DNA from 2 places in the Arthrobacter sp. TJ-240 genome. Region 2 is predicted to be linked to the other one. Evidence: predicted binding sites of a transcription regulator. Region 2 holds the regulator's gene; the other holds the start of a gene.
What was found. Region 2 encodes HrcA, which represses chaperone genes, less so after heat shock. Its sites were predicted from a motif close to TTNGCACTCGNNNNNNNCGAGTGCNAA; they were not measured.

Region 1: the regulator HrcA is predicted to act here: its motif matches at 4,120-4,146, upstream of groES (co-chaperone GroES).

What each region holds. Positions count from the first base shown of each region.
Region 1 is NZ_JBZCNG010000006.1:234,753-241,918, forward strand. Features, by position in the region: gene AC4D2C_RS15465 (ribonuclease J) at 1-773, shown strand, start outside; gene AC4D2C_RS15470 (VanW family protein) at 979-1,833, opposite strand; gene groL (chaperonin GroEL) at 1,998-3,611, opposite strand; gene groES (co-chaperone GroES) at 3,683-3,979, opposite strand; gene AC4D2C_RS15485 (siderophore ABC transporter substrate-binding protein) at 4,319-5,263, shown strand; gene AC4D2C_RS15490 (ABC transporter permease) at 5,295-6,308, shown strand; gene AC4D2C_RS15495 (iron chelate uptake ABC transporter family permease subunit) at 6,298-7,166, shown strand, end outside.
Region 2 is NZ_JBZCNG010000002.1:303,524-310,689, reverse strand. Features, by position in the region: gene lepA (translation elongation factor 4) at 278-2,131, shown strand; gene hemW (radical SAM family heme chaperone HemW) at 2,162-3,391, shown strand; gene AC4D2C_RS06105 (DUF4870 domain-containing protein) at 3,399-3,815, opposite strand; gene AC4D2C_RS06100 (DUF3097 family protein) at 3,895-4,746, opposite strand; gene hrcA (heat-inducible transcriptional repressor HrcA) at 4,924-5,937, shown strand; gene dnaJ (molecular chaperone DnaJ) at 6,025-7,155, shown strand; gene AC4D2C_RS06085 (16S rRNA (uracil(1498)-N(3))-methyltransferase) at 7,158-7,166, shown strand, end outside.

The DNA.
Region 1 (7,166 bases), on a different contig from region 2:
TCTGCACGGGTTCACAGGGCGAGCCCATGGCGGCGCTCTCGCGCATGGCCAACAAGGATCACGCCATCCGCATCAGCGAGGGCGACACGGTCCTGCTGGCCAGCTCGCTCATCCCGGGCAACGAGAACGCCATCTACGGCATCATCAACGCCCTGACCGAGATCGGTGCCAACGTGGTCCACAAGGGCAACGCCAAGGTGCACGTCTCCGGCCACGCGAGCGCCGGTGAGCTCGCCTACTGCTACAACATCGTCAAGCCCCGCAACGTCATGCCGGTGCACGGTGAATGGCGCCACCTGCGCGCCAACTCGGAGATCGCCGTCGCCACCGGTGTCGATCCCCGCAACGTCGTCATCGCGCAGGACGGCGTGACCGTGGACCTCGCCCGAGGACGGGCCACCCTCTCCGGCAAGGTCGAGGCCGGCCTGGTGTTCGTCGACGGCGACAGCGTCGGCGGGATCACCGAGGAGGACCTCGTGGAGCGCCGCCGCCTCGCGGAAGAGGGCGTGGTCACGGTCCTCGCCATCATCGACCCGGACAACGGGGACATCGTCGAGGCGCCGGAGTTCTTCACCAAGGGCTTCTCCTGCTCCGACGAGGACCTCGACAAGGCGGGTGCCGCCGTCGAGAAGGCACTCCGCGATGCCGCGTCCAACCGCCAGGGCGGTCGCCGCCAGGACCCGGAGGACATCATCGAGCGGGCCACGGCGAACTGGATGCGCCGGTTCTACAACCGCCAGCCGGTCGTCACGGCGATCGTCGTCGACGCCTGATCCCATCCTGACGGGCTCCACGCCCGGCAGCACGACGAAGCCCCGGCACTCGAAGGAGTGGTCGGGGCTTCGTCGTCGCGCCTGGGAGACAGTCGCTCCCACACGCGTGCTCGCCAGGTGGGCGGGTACGGCGCTCCTGTCGAGGGCCTGCTCCCGGGATCGGCGCCGGGCCGCGCCGGGCCGCGCCGCGCCGGCGTGTTCGGGTTCAGTCCGAGGCGTCCCTCCGGACGGGACGTGCGGGAAGGATCTCCGCCCGCACGAGCGAACGGTCGTAGGCGATCCTGCCCTCGTTCTCGAGGATCAGATCCTCCGAGAGCTCGAGGCCCGTGCGCTTGTCGCGCTCGGCCCGGTACACCCTGTTGTGCCGGTACACCTCGCCGTCCTGCTCGTAGAAGTAGGCGTCCCGCTCCCGGATGTGGAACTTGGTGGGGAGTTCGCGGTCCGCACGCAGTTCGCCCCGCAGATGGTCCTCCGTGGTCCAGGTGCGGAACTGGAACGTGTACGGCGTGCGGTTCTCGACGCGGTAGTCGAGGTAGTTGAAGGCGATCGATGTACCCGTGCCCCACGGGATCTGCCGGTTGAAGTCCGGGAACAGATCCAGCCCGTTGTGGTGGTGGTGCTCGACGACGGTCAGGGGACTGTGCAGCACCATCCAGTGAAGCAGGTTGGTGAACTGGCACATCCCGCCCCCCATGCCCCGCGTCGGCTTCCCGTTGCTGATGGTGAGCCCTTCACGGTAGCCCTCGTTCGCTGAGCAGCGGCCCGCGAGGCTCCAGAAGGAGAAGCATTCGCCGGGCGCGATCACGATGCCGTCGATCTTCGGCGCCGTCAGTCCGAGGCTGACCGCCTTGTTGTCCTGCAGTTCCGTCTCGACGTTCCCGAGCCGACGCCGGATCAGGGAGTTGTGCCGGTACACGGTCACCGGCAGGTTCTCCTGCGTCCTGGTCCTGGCGATCCGGTCCCTCCGCCGCAAGTTCCGAAGATGGCGCAGGAGGATCATCCGCTCCATCGCGATGCGGTAGGTGAGCGGCGAGATCTCGCCGAAGAGTCGTCGCGCCATGTCCTTCCCCAGGTCCTAGCCGTACCAGGAAATGGTACGCGGTCGGGGGCGGCCTCGGGGGCTCCGGGGAGGAACGCAGAAGCACCCCGGCTCCTCGAGGAACCGGGGTGCTGCTGTGTCAGTGCTCAGTAGCCCTGGGCCGAGGGACCCTCGGCCGGGGGGTCCTAGTGCGAGTGTCCGTGGCCCTCGTCCTCGGACTCCTCGGGCTTCTCGACCACGAGGGTCTCGGTGGTCAGCACCAGCGCCGCGATCGAGGCAGCGTTCCGCAGGGCTGAGCGCGTCACCTTCACGGGGTCGATGATGCCGGCGTCCACGAGGTTCTCGTACTCGCCGGTCGCGGCGTTGAAGCCGTGGCCGTCCTCGAGGTCGGAGACCTTCGCGACGACGACATAACCCTCGTGCCCGGCGTTCTCGGCGATCCAGCGCAGCGGCTGGGCGAGCGCGCGGCGTACGAGACCGACGGCGGTGGCCGCGTCGCCCTCGAGTGCCAGGACGTCGGGGTCGGTGTCGAGCGCCTTGCCGGCGTGGACCAGCGCGGAACCGCCGCCGGCCACGATGCCCTCTTCGAGAGCGGCACGCGTGGAGGAGACTGCATCCTCGATGCGGTGCTTCTTCTCCTTGAGCTCCACCTCGGTGGCGGCGCCGACCTTGATGACGCCGATACCGCCGGCGAGCTTCGCGAGCCGCTCCTGGAGCTTCTCACGATCCCAGTCGGAGTCGGTGCGCTCCACCTCGGCGCGGATCTGCGCCACGCGGTCGGCGACGTCGGACTCGCTGCCGGTGCCGTCGACGATCGTGGTGGCGTCCTTGGTGACGGTGATGCGGCGCGCGGAACCGAGCACCTCGAGGCCCACCTGGTCCAGCTTGAGGCCGAGGTCCGGCGAGACGACCTGCGCACCCGTGAGGGTGGCGATGTCCTGCATCATGGCCTTGCGGCGGTCACCGAAGCCCGGGGCCTTGACGGCAACGACGTTCAGGGTGCCGCGGATCTTGTTGACCACCAGGGTGGAGAGCGCTTCGCCCTCGATGTCCTCGGCGATGATGAACAGCGGCTTGCCGGCCTGGAGGGCCTTCTCGAGCAGCGGCAGGAATTCCTGCAGCGAGGAGATCTTGCCGGAGTTGATGAGGATGAGCGCGTCCTCGAGGACGGCTTCCTGGCGCTCGGCGTCGGTCACGAAGTACGGCGAGAGGTAGCCCTTGTCGAACTGCATGCCCTCGGTGAGGACGAGCTCGGTCTGCGTGGTGGAGGACTCCTCGATGGTGATCACACCATCCTTGCCGACCTTGTCGAACGCCTCGGCGAGGAGGTCCCCGACCTCGGTGCTCTGCGCGGAGATCGAGGCCACGTTGGCGGTCTGCTGGCCGACGACCTCGCGGGCGTTCTCGAGCAGGCGCTTGGCGACGGCCTCGACCGCCACCTCGATGCCGTGCTTGAGCTGTCCCGGGGCTGCACCGGCGGCCACGTTGCGGAGGCCTTCCTTGACGAGTGCCTGGGCCAGGACCGTGGCGGTGGTGGTTCCGTCACCGGCGACGTCGTTGGTCTTGGTGGCGACCTCCTTGGCCAGCTGGGCGCCGAGGTTCTCGTACGGGTCGTCGAGCTCGATCTCGCGGGCGATCGTGACGCCGTCGTTCGTGATGGTGGGGGCGCCCCACTTCTTGTCGAGCACCACATTGCGTCCGCGGGGGCCGAGCGTCACCTTGACGGTGTTCGCGAGCTTGTCCACGCCGGCTTCGAGGGCACGGCGGGCGGCGTCGTTGAATTCCAACTGCTTTGCCACTGGTGGTTCCTTTCAGGCTTGGCGAGGAAAAGCCCCGGCCGCTACGGGCCGGGGCTTCTCCTCAAGGGGTACTACTTGACGACGACAGCGAGGACGTCGCGGGCGGAGAGCACCAGGTACTCGGTGCCGCCGTGCTTCACTTCGGTTCCGCCGTACTTCGAGTAGATGACGATGTCGCCCTCGGCGACATCGACGGGCACGCGGTTGCCGTTGTCGTCGACGCGACCCGGTCCGACTGCCACGACTTCGCCCTCCTGGGGCTTCTCCTTGGCCGTGTCCGGGATGACGAGGCCGGAAGCAGTGGTCTGCTCGGCTTCGAGGGGGCGGACAACGATGCGATCCTCAAGGGGCTTAATAGAGACCGACACTCGGGCTCTCCTTTGCGTTCGATACCAATGGATTGGGGGCCGTCGGGTTGGGCGTGAACCGTCGTCGCGGTGCCGGCGAACGCTTCCCTCGGGATTAGCACCCGCGGTGAGCGAGTGCCAAGTCCGACTGTATGCAAGGGCTGGCACTCGGTCAAGGTGAGTGCCAGCGTTGACGAGAACGGGACGGTCGGGCGGGCGCACCACGACGCATTAGGACATACTCCGGTTGCGTAATTCCCCTGCGGACCTCTACATTCAGAAGGAGTAAGGCACCCCTTACTTCGACGACATCTTCACGACGTCCGGTTCGTCCGGCCCTTCCCCCTACGGAGTCCACCCATGGCACACGCGCGCCTCGCCGTCCTTTCCGCAGCCGCTGCGGCCACCCTCGCCCTCACGGCGTGCGGTGGTTCCTCCGAGGCTGCCGGCGAGCCCTCGGCCGCCTCGACCGTCTCCGTCGAGCACGCGCAGGGCACCACCGAGGTGCCGGTGGACCCTGAGACGGTGTTCACCTTCGACCTGGGCGCCCTCGACACCCTGGACGCCCTCGGGGTCGACGTCGCCGGCGTTCCGCAGGGGACCCTGCCCGCCCAGCTCTCGGCCTACGAGGGGGGCGACACCAAGAACATCGGGTCCATGAAGGAGCCGGACTTCGAAGCGATCGCCGCCGCCGCCCCGGACCTCATCATCATCTCGGGCCGCGTCGCCGACTCCTACGACGAGCTCGCGGAGATCGCGCCGACCATCGACCTCAGCGTCGACGCGTCGGACCCGATCGCGAGCTTCACCGAGCACACCGAATCGCTCGGCCGCATCTTCGGCGCGGAGGACGAGGTCGCCGACCGGCTGGCGGCACTCGACGCCAGGATCTCCGAGACGAGGGACGCCGCGGCGTCCGCGGGGAACGGCCTGGTCCTGATGACCAGCGCGGGCGAGGTCACCGCCTACGGCGCCGGATCGCGGTTCGGCCTGATCCACGACGTGCTGGGCGTGAAGCCTGCCGCCGAGGTGAAGAGCGAGGGCACGCACGGCGAGGCCGTCTCCTTCGAGTACATCGCCGAGGTCGACCCGGCCCACCTCTTCGTGATCGACCGTGACGCCGCCGTCGGCGAGGCCGGGGCCGCGGGCTCCGCGGTCCTCGACAACGAGCTCGTGAACGGCACGGAGGCGGCGAAGAACGACGACGTCACCTACCTCGACTCCGCGAGCTGGTACCTCATCGGGTACGGGCTGAACAACCTCGACGCCATGGTCTCCGCCGTCAACGAGGCCGTCGCGGCCTGACCCGCTCCGCCGCTCCCGCGGCGGGCGCCCCATGGCAGCACTCTCCCTCCGGCCGCAGCGGCCGGCACAGCAGCGCGGTTCCGCCCGCCCCCTGTCCCTCGTGGCAGCCGGCGGAGCCGTGCTGCTGCTTGCCGTCGTCAGCCTGTTCGTGGGCGTCTCGGCCGTCTCCCCCGGCGATCTGCTCGCGGGTGACGCCGGCGTGTGGCAGACGTTCCTCGTGAGCCGGGTGCCGCGCACCCTGGCGGTCCTCCTGGCGGGCGTGGCGCTCGGCGTCGCCGGCTTCATCCTGCAGCTCATGGCCCGCAACAGGTTCGTGGAGCCCTCCACGGTCGGCACCGTGGAGTCGGCCACCGCCGGCATCCTCGTGGCGACGCTGCTGCTGCCCGCCGCGCCGGTCGTGGCGAAGATGGGGATCGCCGCGCTCTTCGCCGTGGCCGGGACGGCGCTCTTCCTCTCGGTCCTGCGCCGGATCCCCCTGCGCAACACGCTGATCGTCCCGCTCGTGGGCATCATGCTCGGCGGCGTCATCGCGGCCGTGACGACATTCTTCGCCTACCGCTTCGACCTGCTGCAGACGCTCAACACGTGGATGATCGGCGACTTCTCCGGGCTCGTCCGCGGGCGCTACGAACTGCTGTGGCTCGTGGCCGTCCTCGCCGTCGTGGGCTATGTGTGCGCCGACCGGTTCACCGTGGCCGGCATGGGCGAGGAGTTCACCACCAACCTCGGCCTGGGCTACCGGCGCACCATGAACCTCGGCCTCGTCCTGGTGAGCCTCATCAGCGCCGTCGTCGTCGTGGTCGTGGGCGCCGTCCCCTTCCTCGGGCTGATCGTGCCCAACCTCGTGTCCCTGTTCATCGGCGACAACGTGCGCCGCGCCGTGCCGTGGATCGCCCTGTTCGGCGCCGGGTTCCTCCTGGCGTGCGACATCCTGGGCAGGGTCATCCGCTTCCCCTACGAGGTGCCCGTCGGTGTGATCGTCTCCGTGGTCGGCAGCGCCCTGTTCATCACCCTGCTCGTACGGAGGACCGCCGGTGCGCGCTAGGACCAGCCCCCTGCCCACCGCCGTCGTGCAGTCCGGCCGGAAGCCGCTCACCGCACTGCCGGCCGGCGTATGGCTCGCGGTGCTCGGCGCCGCCGCCGTCGTGCTCGTCGCGGCGTTCCTGCTCGTCGACGTCCAGGGCAACCTCGACTACGTGCTGCCGCGGCGGCTGAACCGCGTCGGGGCGATGGTGCTGGTCGCCGTCGCCGTCGGGGTGTCCACCGTGCTGTTCCAGACCGTCACCGGCAACCGGATCCTGACGCCGTCCATCATGGGGCTGGACGCGCTCTACGTGCTCATCCAGACCGTCCTGGCGTTCGCCCTCGGCGCCTCGACCCTCCTCACCCTCGGGGCGCCGATCCGCTTCGGGGTCGAGGTCACCCTCATGGTCGGCTTCTCCTGGCTGCTGTACCGGTGGCTCTTCACCGGCGGCGGTCGGAGCCTGCACCTGCTGCTGCTGGTCGGCATCGTGTTCGGCGTCTTCTTCCGCGGCGTCTCCTCGCTGCTCCAGCGCCTCATGGACCCGAGCGAGTACATCATCCTGCAGGACCTGTTCTTCGCGAGCTTCAACCGGGTGGATCCGACGCTGCTGCTGATCTCCGCCGTCACCGTCGCCGGACTGTGCCTGCCGGCCTGGCGGCTGCGCCACCGCCTCGACGTCCTGGCCCTCGGACGCGACACAGCGATCGGGCTCGGCGTGGACCACCGGCGCACCGTGACGCTGGTCCTCGTGATCTGCTCGGTGCTCGTCGCCGTCTCCACGGCCCTCGTGGGACCCGCGACCTTCTTCGGCCTGCTCGTCTCGGCTCTCGCCTACCAGCTGTGCGCCTCCTTCCGGCATGCCGTCGTGCTGCCCGTCGC
Region 2 (7,166 bases):
CCGCCGCGCCCCAGCGGCCACTCGAGCGGCATCCGAGGTGCACGAACAGCACTCACTGCAGAGGTGAGTGGCTGCCCAGCCCAGCCGGACCGTGGCGGACGGCGACTTACCGTGGCGAAGTGCGACGGACCGTGACCTACCGGCGCGGTTGCCGTGGCCACCCGGCCACGTGGGACACTAAGGGGAGTGAAACGGCGCGGACCAGCCCGGCCGCCGTCGACGACGGCCCGGCTGCGGACTGCACGCCGGCCCTGTCCCGTAACAGTGAGGAACCTACGTGTCACCCATGGCCCGCACCGCGCCGGTGCCCGCCGCCACCGATCCGGCGATCATCAGGAATTTCTGCATCATCGCCCACATCGATCACGGGAAGTCCACGCTGGCGGACCGCATGCTCCAGCTCACCGGAGCCGTGGAGCAGCGGGACATGAAGGCGCAGTACCTCGACCGGATGGATATCGAGCGCGAGCGCGGCATCACCATCAAATCCCAGGCCGTGCGCCTGCCGTGGGAGGTCGACGGCACCGCCTACGCGCTGAACATGATCGACACGCCGGGGCACGTCGACTTCACCTACGAGGTCTCCCGCTCCCTCGCGGCCTGTGAAGGCGCGATCCTGCTCGTCGACGCGGCGCAGGGTATCGAGGCCCAGACACTCGCGAACCTGTACCTCGCGATGGAGAACAACCTCACGATCATCCCCGTGCTGAACAAGATCGACCTGCCGGCCGCCCAGCCCGAGAAGTATGCCGCGGAACTGGCGAGCCTGATCGGCGGCGAACCCGAGGACGTGCTGAGGGTGTCCGGCAAGACCGGCATGGGTGTCGAGGTGCTCATGGACAAGATCGTCCGCGACCTCCCCGCCCCCACCGGGAACCCTGACGCACCCGCTCGCGCCATGATCTTCGACTCGGTCTACGACACCTACCGCGGCGTCGTCACCTACGTGAGAGTCGTCGACGGCAAGCTGAGCCCCCGCGAGCGCATCCAGATGATGTCCACCCGTGCCAGTCATGAGCTGCTCGAGATCGGTGTCAGCTCTCCCGAGCCGACGCCGTCCAAGGGCCTGGGCGTGGGCGAGGTGGGCTACCTCATCACCGGCGTCAAGGACGTCCGCCAGTCGAAGGTCGGCGACACCGTCACCAATCTCGCCAAGCCGGCCGCGGAGTCGCTCGGCGGCTACCAGGACCCCAAGCCGATGGTCTTCTCCGGGCTCTACCCCCTCGACGGTACGGACTACCCCGTGCTGCGCGACGCCCTGGACAAGTTCACCCTGAACGACGCCGCCCTGGTGTACGAGCCGGAGACGTCCGCAGCGCTCGGGTTCGGTTTCCGTGTCGGCTTCCTGGGACTGCTGCACCTCGAGATCACGCGCGAGCGCCTCGAGCGGGAGTACAACCTCGACCTGATCTCCACGGCGCCCAACGTCGAGTACGAGGTGACCCTCGAGGACAAGCGTGCCCTCAGGGTCACCAACCCGAGCGAGTACCCGGTGGGCAAGATCGCCGAGGTGCGCGAACCGATGGTGTCCGCGACCATTCTCGCGCCGTCGGAGTTCATCGGCGCCATCATGGAGCTGTGCCAGCAGCGCCGCGGCGTGCTCGGCGGCATGGACTACCTGTCCGAGGACCGCGTCGAGATCCGCTACCGGCTGCCCCTCGCGGAGATCGTCTTCGACTTCTTCGACCTGCTGAAGTCGAAGACCCGCGGCTACGGCTCCCTCGACTGGAAGGCCGACGGCGACCAGGTGGCCGACCTGGTCAAGGTGGACATCCTCCTGCAGGGCGAGCAGGTGGACGCCTTCAGTGCCATCACCCACCGGGACAAGGCCTACGCGTACGGCGTGATGATGACGGGCAAGCTGCGCGAGCTCATCCCGCGCCAGCAGTTCGAGGTGCCCATCCAGGCCGCCATCGGGGCGCGGATCATCGCGCGCGAGAGCATCAGGGCCATCCGCAAGGACGTCCTGGCAAAGTGCTACGGCGGAGACATCACCCGCAAGCGCAAGCTCCTCGAGAAGCAGAAGGAGGGCAAGAAGCGCATGAAGATGGTGGGCCGCGTCGAGGTCCCCCAGGAAGCCTTCATCGCAGCCCTGTCCTCCGACGAGTCGAAGGACAAAACGAAGAAGTGACGCGGATCGGTTACCAGGGGACCCGCCAGCATGCCTAGCGCCCTGCCGCTCGGCCTGCCGGCGCCCGACGACGGCCTCCTGCCGCCCGCAGCGGCGGACGGAGCGCTCGAGCGTGCCTTCTGCCTGTACGTGCACATCCCCTTCTGCGCCGTCCGCTGCGGCTACTGCGACTTCAACACGTACACGGCCACCGAGCTCGGCGGCGGAGCGTCGCAGGACGCCTACGCGGGATCGGTGCTCGAGGAGATCGCACTCGGGGCCCGAGTTCTCGAGTCCTCCGGGGTACCGGCCCGCCCCCTCTCCACCGTCTTCTTCGGCGGCGGGACCCCGACACTGCTCCCCGCCGATGACCTCGCCTCGATCCTCCGTGCGGCGCGTGCCACGTGGGGGCTGGCGCCGCACGCCGAGGTCACCACCGAGGCCAATCCCGACTCCGTCACCCCCGAATCGCTGCGGATCCTGCGCGACGCCGGGTTCACCCGGGTGTCCTTCGGCATGCAGTCGGCCGTCCCGCACGTCCTCGCGGTGCTCGACCGCACGCACTCACCCGAGCGCGTGCCGCAGGCAGTGCAGTGGGCGCGCGAGGCCGGCCTCAGCGTCAGCCTCGATCTGATCTACGGCACGCCGGGGGAGTCGCTCGAGGACTGGCGCACGTCGCTCGCCACCGCGCTGTCCTACGGTCCCGACCACATCTCCGCCTACGCCCTCATCATCGAGGACGGAACACGGCTCGCCTCGCGGATCCGGCGCGGCCAGATGCCGCCCATCGACGACGACGACCACGCCGACAAGTACGCCCTCGCCGAGGAGATGCTCACCGCCGCCGGCCTGCACTGGTACGAGGTGAGCAACTGGGCGCGGACCCCCGCGGACGAGTGCCGGCACAATCTGGCCTACTGGCGCGGCAGCGACTGGTGGGGGGCCGGTCCGGGCGCGCACTCCCATGTCGGCGGCACCCGCTGGTGGAACGTCAAGCACCCGCGGCCCTACGCGGAGGCGCTCGGTGTCGGCCGCTCACCTGCTGCGGGGCGCGAGGTGCTGTCCGCGGAGGACCGCTACGTCGAGGACGTCATGCTGCGCGTGCGGCTGCGCGAGGGGCTGCCCACGGAGTCGCTGGCGACGGCGGGGCGCAGGGCCGTCGCGGGGCTGATCGCCGACGGACTCGTGGACCCGGCCGCCGCGTTCGCGGGCCGCGTGGTCCTGACCCTCGACGGCAGGCTGCTCGCGGACGCCGTCGTGCGGAGACTGCTGCCGGACTGACGTCCGCTCAGCGGATCAGGCGCAGGTTCAGGGCGTACCGGTACGGCCGCCCCCGGTTGACGTGGATGCCCGCATTGACCGAGAAGATCGTGATGACGACCCAGATGAGCGCGTTGACGACGGCGAAGACGCCCCCGATGTCCGGGACGAGCGACAGGAGCCACGCCACGAGGGCCAGGGCTGTCGGCGGAAGCGTGAAGTTCAGCGCCTCCTTGGACTCCTGCGCGGTGAACGGGCCACGGTCCTTGAAGATGAGGTAGATCAGCAGGGAGGGGATAAAGCCCAGGATCCCTCCGAAGTGTGCCAGCGTGGCGTACTGTCGGTCCTCGGACGCCGTCAGGGGGAGTGCGGTGGCCGGGATCCCCTCGAAGGCGGGGCGGGACTCGTTCCGGCCGTGGTGCTGGTGGTCGGCGGTGTTGGACAACTTCGATTCCTTTGGTAACTGGTGGAAACTCTCCCCCGGAGTGTGCTCCAAGGATACGGGGTGGCCCGGGCCGTCCGGCTCACGTGGTCCCGGGCGGTGCGGTCAGGAAGTCGATGACTTCCTCGACCCGGCCCAGCAGCGACGGCTCCAGGTCGGCGTACGTGCTGACGCCCGCGAGGATCCGCTGCCAACCGTGCGCGACGGCGGCCTGGTCGTGGTGCGGCCAGCCGAGACCGGCGAGGATGCCCGTCTTCCAGTCCTGGTGGCGCGGCACCACTGGCCAGGCGTCGAGTCCGAGAGCCGCCGGCCTCACGGCCTGCCAGACGTCCACGTAGGGGTGGCCCACGATCAGGACGTGGTTGCGGGCGCCGGCCACGGTCATGGCCTGCTGCGCGATGCGCCACTCCTTGGTCTGCGGCAGCAGGTGGTCGACGAGGATCCCGAGCCGGCGCTCCGGCCCCGGCCCGAACGCCCGCACGGCCCCCTCGAGGTCGTCGACGCCGTGCAGCGGCTCCACGACGATGCCCTCGAGCCGGAGGTCGTCGCCCCAGACCTTCTCGACCAGCTCGGCGTCGTGCTTGCCTTCCACCCAGATCCGGCTGGCGCGCGCCGTCCGCGCGCGGGCCCCGTCGACCCGGACGGAACCGGAGGCGGTGCGGGTGGAGGCCGGCGCGGCGCGCGTCACGGGCGCGACGACATGCACGGGCGCGCCGTCGAGGAGGAATCCGTGGCCGAGCCGGAAGGTGCGCTTTTTCCCACGCCGGTCCTCGAGCACCATGACGTGCAACCCGCCGGACTTCTCGACGCGCACCACCGCACCGACGAAACCGCTCTGCACGTCCTCCAGGACCATGTCCTTCTCGACCGGGACGTCGGGCAGGGCGACCCGCCTGGGAGCCGCGATGTCCTGTGCTCCCCAGCCGTAGTCCATGCCGAGCCTGCCCTTCCGGTAAGGGCGCCGGCGGTGTGCCGCAGCCCGGGTCCCAATGCTAACAATCGCTGCGGACGTACTAGACTTGGCACTTGGGCGTGTCGAGTGCTAACCGCTCGGAACCACGCGCCCGCCGCGCTCGTGAGGGAAGGGAGAAGACCCGGAGGTGACACAGGAATGAGTGAACCACGACGCCTGGAGGTGCTCCGGGCCATCGTCGAGGACTACGTCCACTCCCGGGAGCCCGTCGGCTCCAAGGCCCTCGTCGACCGCCACGGGCTGGGCGTCTCGTCCGCCACGATCCGCAACGACATGGCCGTCCTCGAGGAGGAGGGCCTCATCGCGGCCCCCCACACCAGCTCGGGCCGCATCCCCACGGACAAGGGCTACCGCCTGTTCGTCGACCGTATCTCCGAGGTGAAGCCGCTCTCGGCCCCCGAGAAGAAGGCCATCCAGACGCTCCTCGAGGGCGCGGAAGACCTCGACGACGTCATGGACCGCACCGTGCGGCTGCTCGCGCAGCTCACCAACCAGGTCGCCGTCGTGCAGTTCCCCCGCGTCGGGGGAGCGTCCGTGAGGCACATCGAGTTCGTGCTCCTCGCGCCGCAGCAGATCCTCGTGGTCCTCATCGCGAGCAACGGCACCGTGCAGCAGCGCATCGTGCGGACGCCCGCCGCGATCCAGGAGGCCGAGCTCGCGGACCTCAGGCAGCGCATCCTCTCCGCGGTGTCCGGCATGAAGCTCGCCGCGCTGCCCGCCGAGCTCGGGGTCGCCCTGTCGCAGTTGCCCCCCGCGCTGAGGGCGCACGGGGGTACGATCATCAGGGCACTCGAACAGCTCGCAGGGCTCGGCCGCGACGACCGGATCCTGCTGGCGGGGACGGCGAACCTCGCCCGCTCCACCGGCGACTTCCCCCTGAGTATCGGCCCCGTCCTCGAGGCGCTCGAGGAGCAGGTGGTGATGCTGAGGCTCCTGTCCGAGATGGAGTACGACGCCCGCGGCATCTCGGTGAGGATCGGGAGCGAGAACCCGTACGGCGGCCTGTCGGGGGCCTCCGTCGTCGCGACGGGCTACGGACCGGACGCCGGTGCGAAGCTCGGGGTCCTCGGACCCACCCGCATGGACTACCCGACGACGATGGCCGCCGTGCGCGCCGTCGCCCGCTACCTCTCGAGGATCCTCGAGGAGTAGGCGAGTGCCCTCCGGGGCACCCAGACAATTTCCGCCGGAAACGGCGAGCAGCAGACAGTAGTCTCCAACAGGAAGTGATGTGCACGAGTGAGTAATCACTATGAGGTCCTCGGTGTGGCGCAGGGTGCGACCGGCGAGGAGATCAAGAAGGCGTACCGCAAGCTGGCGCGCAAGCTCCACCCGGACGTGAACACCGGGGAGGACGCCGCGGAGGACTTCAAGCGCGTCACGCACGCCTACGAGGTGCTCTCGGACCCCCAGAAGCGCCGGGTCTACGACACCACGGGCAACGAGAACGGCACGGACAACGGCTACGGCGCCGGCTACTCGGGCTCCGGGTTCGCGTTCCAGGACATCTTCGAGACCTTCTTCGGCGGGGGCGGCCAGCAGGCCGGCGCCCCGACCAGGACCCGCCGGGGGCAGGACGCCCTGATCAACGTGCGGATCGACCTGAAGGACGCCGTGTTCGGCGCCAACAAGAAGATCGAGGTGGACACCGCGGAGGTGTGCCCCACGTGCGACGGCAGCTGCTGCCAGCCCGGCACGTCCGTGCGCACCTGCGACATCTGCGGCGGTTCCGGCCAGGTCCAGCGCGCCGTGCGGTCCATCCTCGGCCAGGTCATGACGAGCGCGCCCTGCGGCACCTGCCAGGGCTACGGCACCGTGATCCCGAGCCCCTGCCACGAATGCAGCGGTGAGGGCCGCATCCGGGCGCGCCGCACCCTGACCATCAAGGTCCCGGCCGGCGTCGGCACGGGCACGCGCATCCAGCTCGCAGGACAGGGCGAGGCCGGCATCGCCGGCGGGCCGCAGGGCGACCTCTACGTGGAGATCCGCGTCAACACCGATTCGACCTTCCTCCGCGATGGCGACGATCTGCACGTGACCCTCAGCGTCCCCATGACGGCGGCCGCGCTCGGCACCAGCGTGCACCTCGACACCTACGACGGCGACCAGGAGCTCGTGATCAAGCCCGGGACGCAGGCCGGGGAGATCGTGACACTGCGGGGGCTCGGCGTCACGCACCTCCGCGGTCAGGGCAGGGGGGATCTCCGCGTGCACCTCAACGTCGAGACCCCGCGCAACATCGACCACCAGCAGGAGGAGCTCCTGCGCCGGCTCGCGGAACTGCGCGGCGAGGAGTACACGGACGGGCAGCTCGCCAGCAGCGGCTCCGGCGTGTTCGCTCGCCTCCGGGAGCGCCTCGGGAACCGCTGAGCATGACGAGA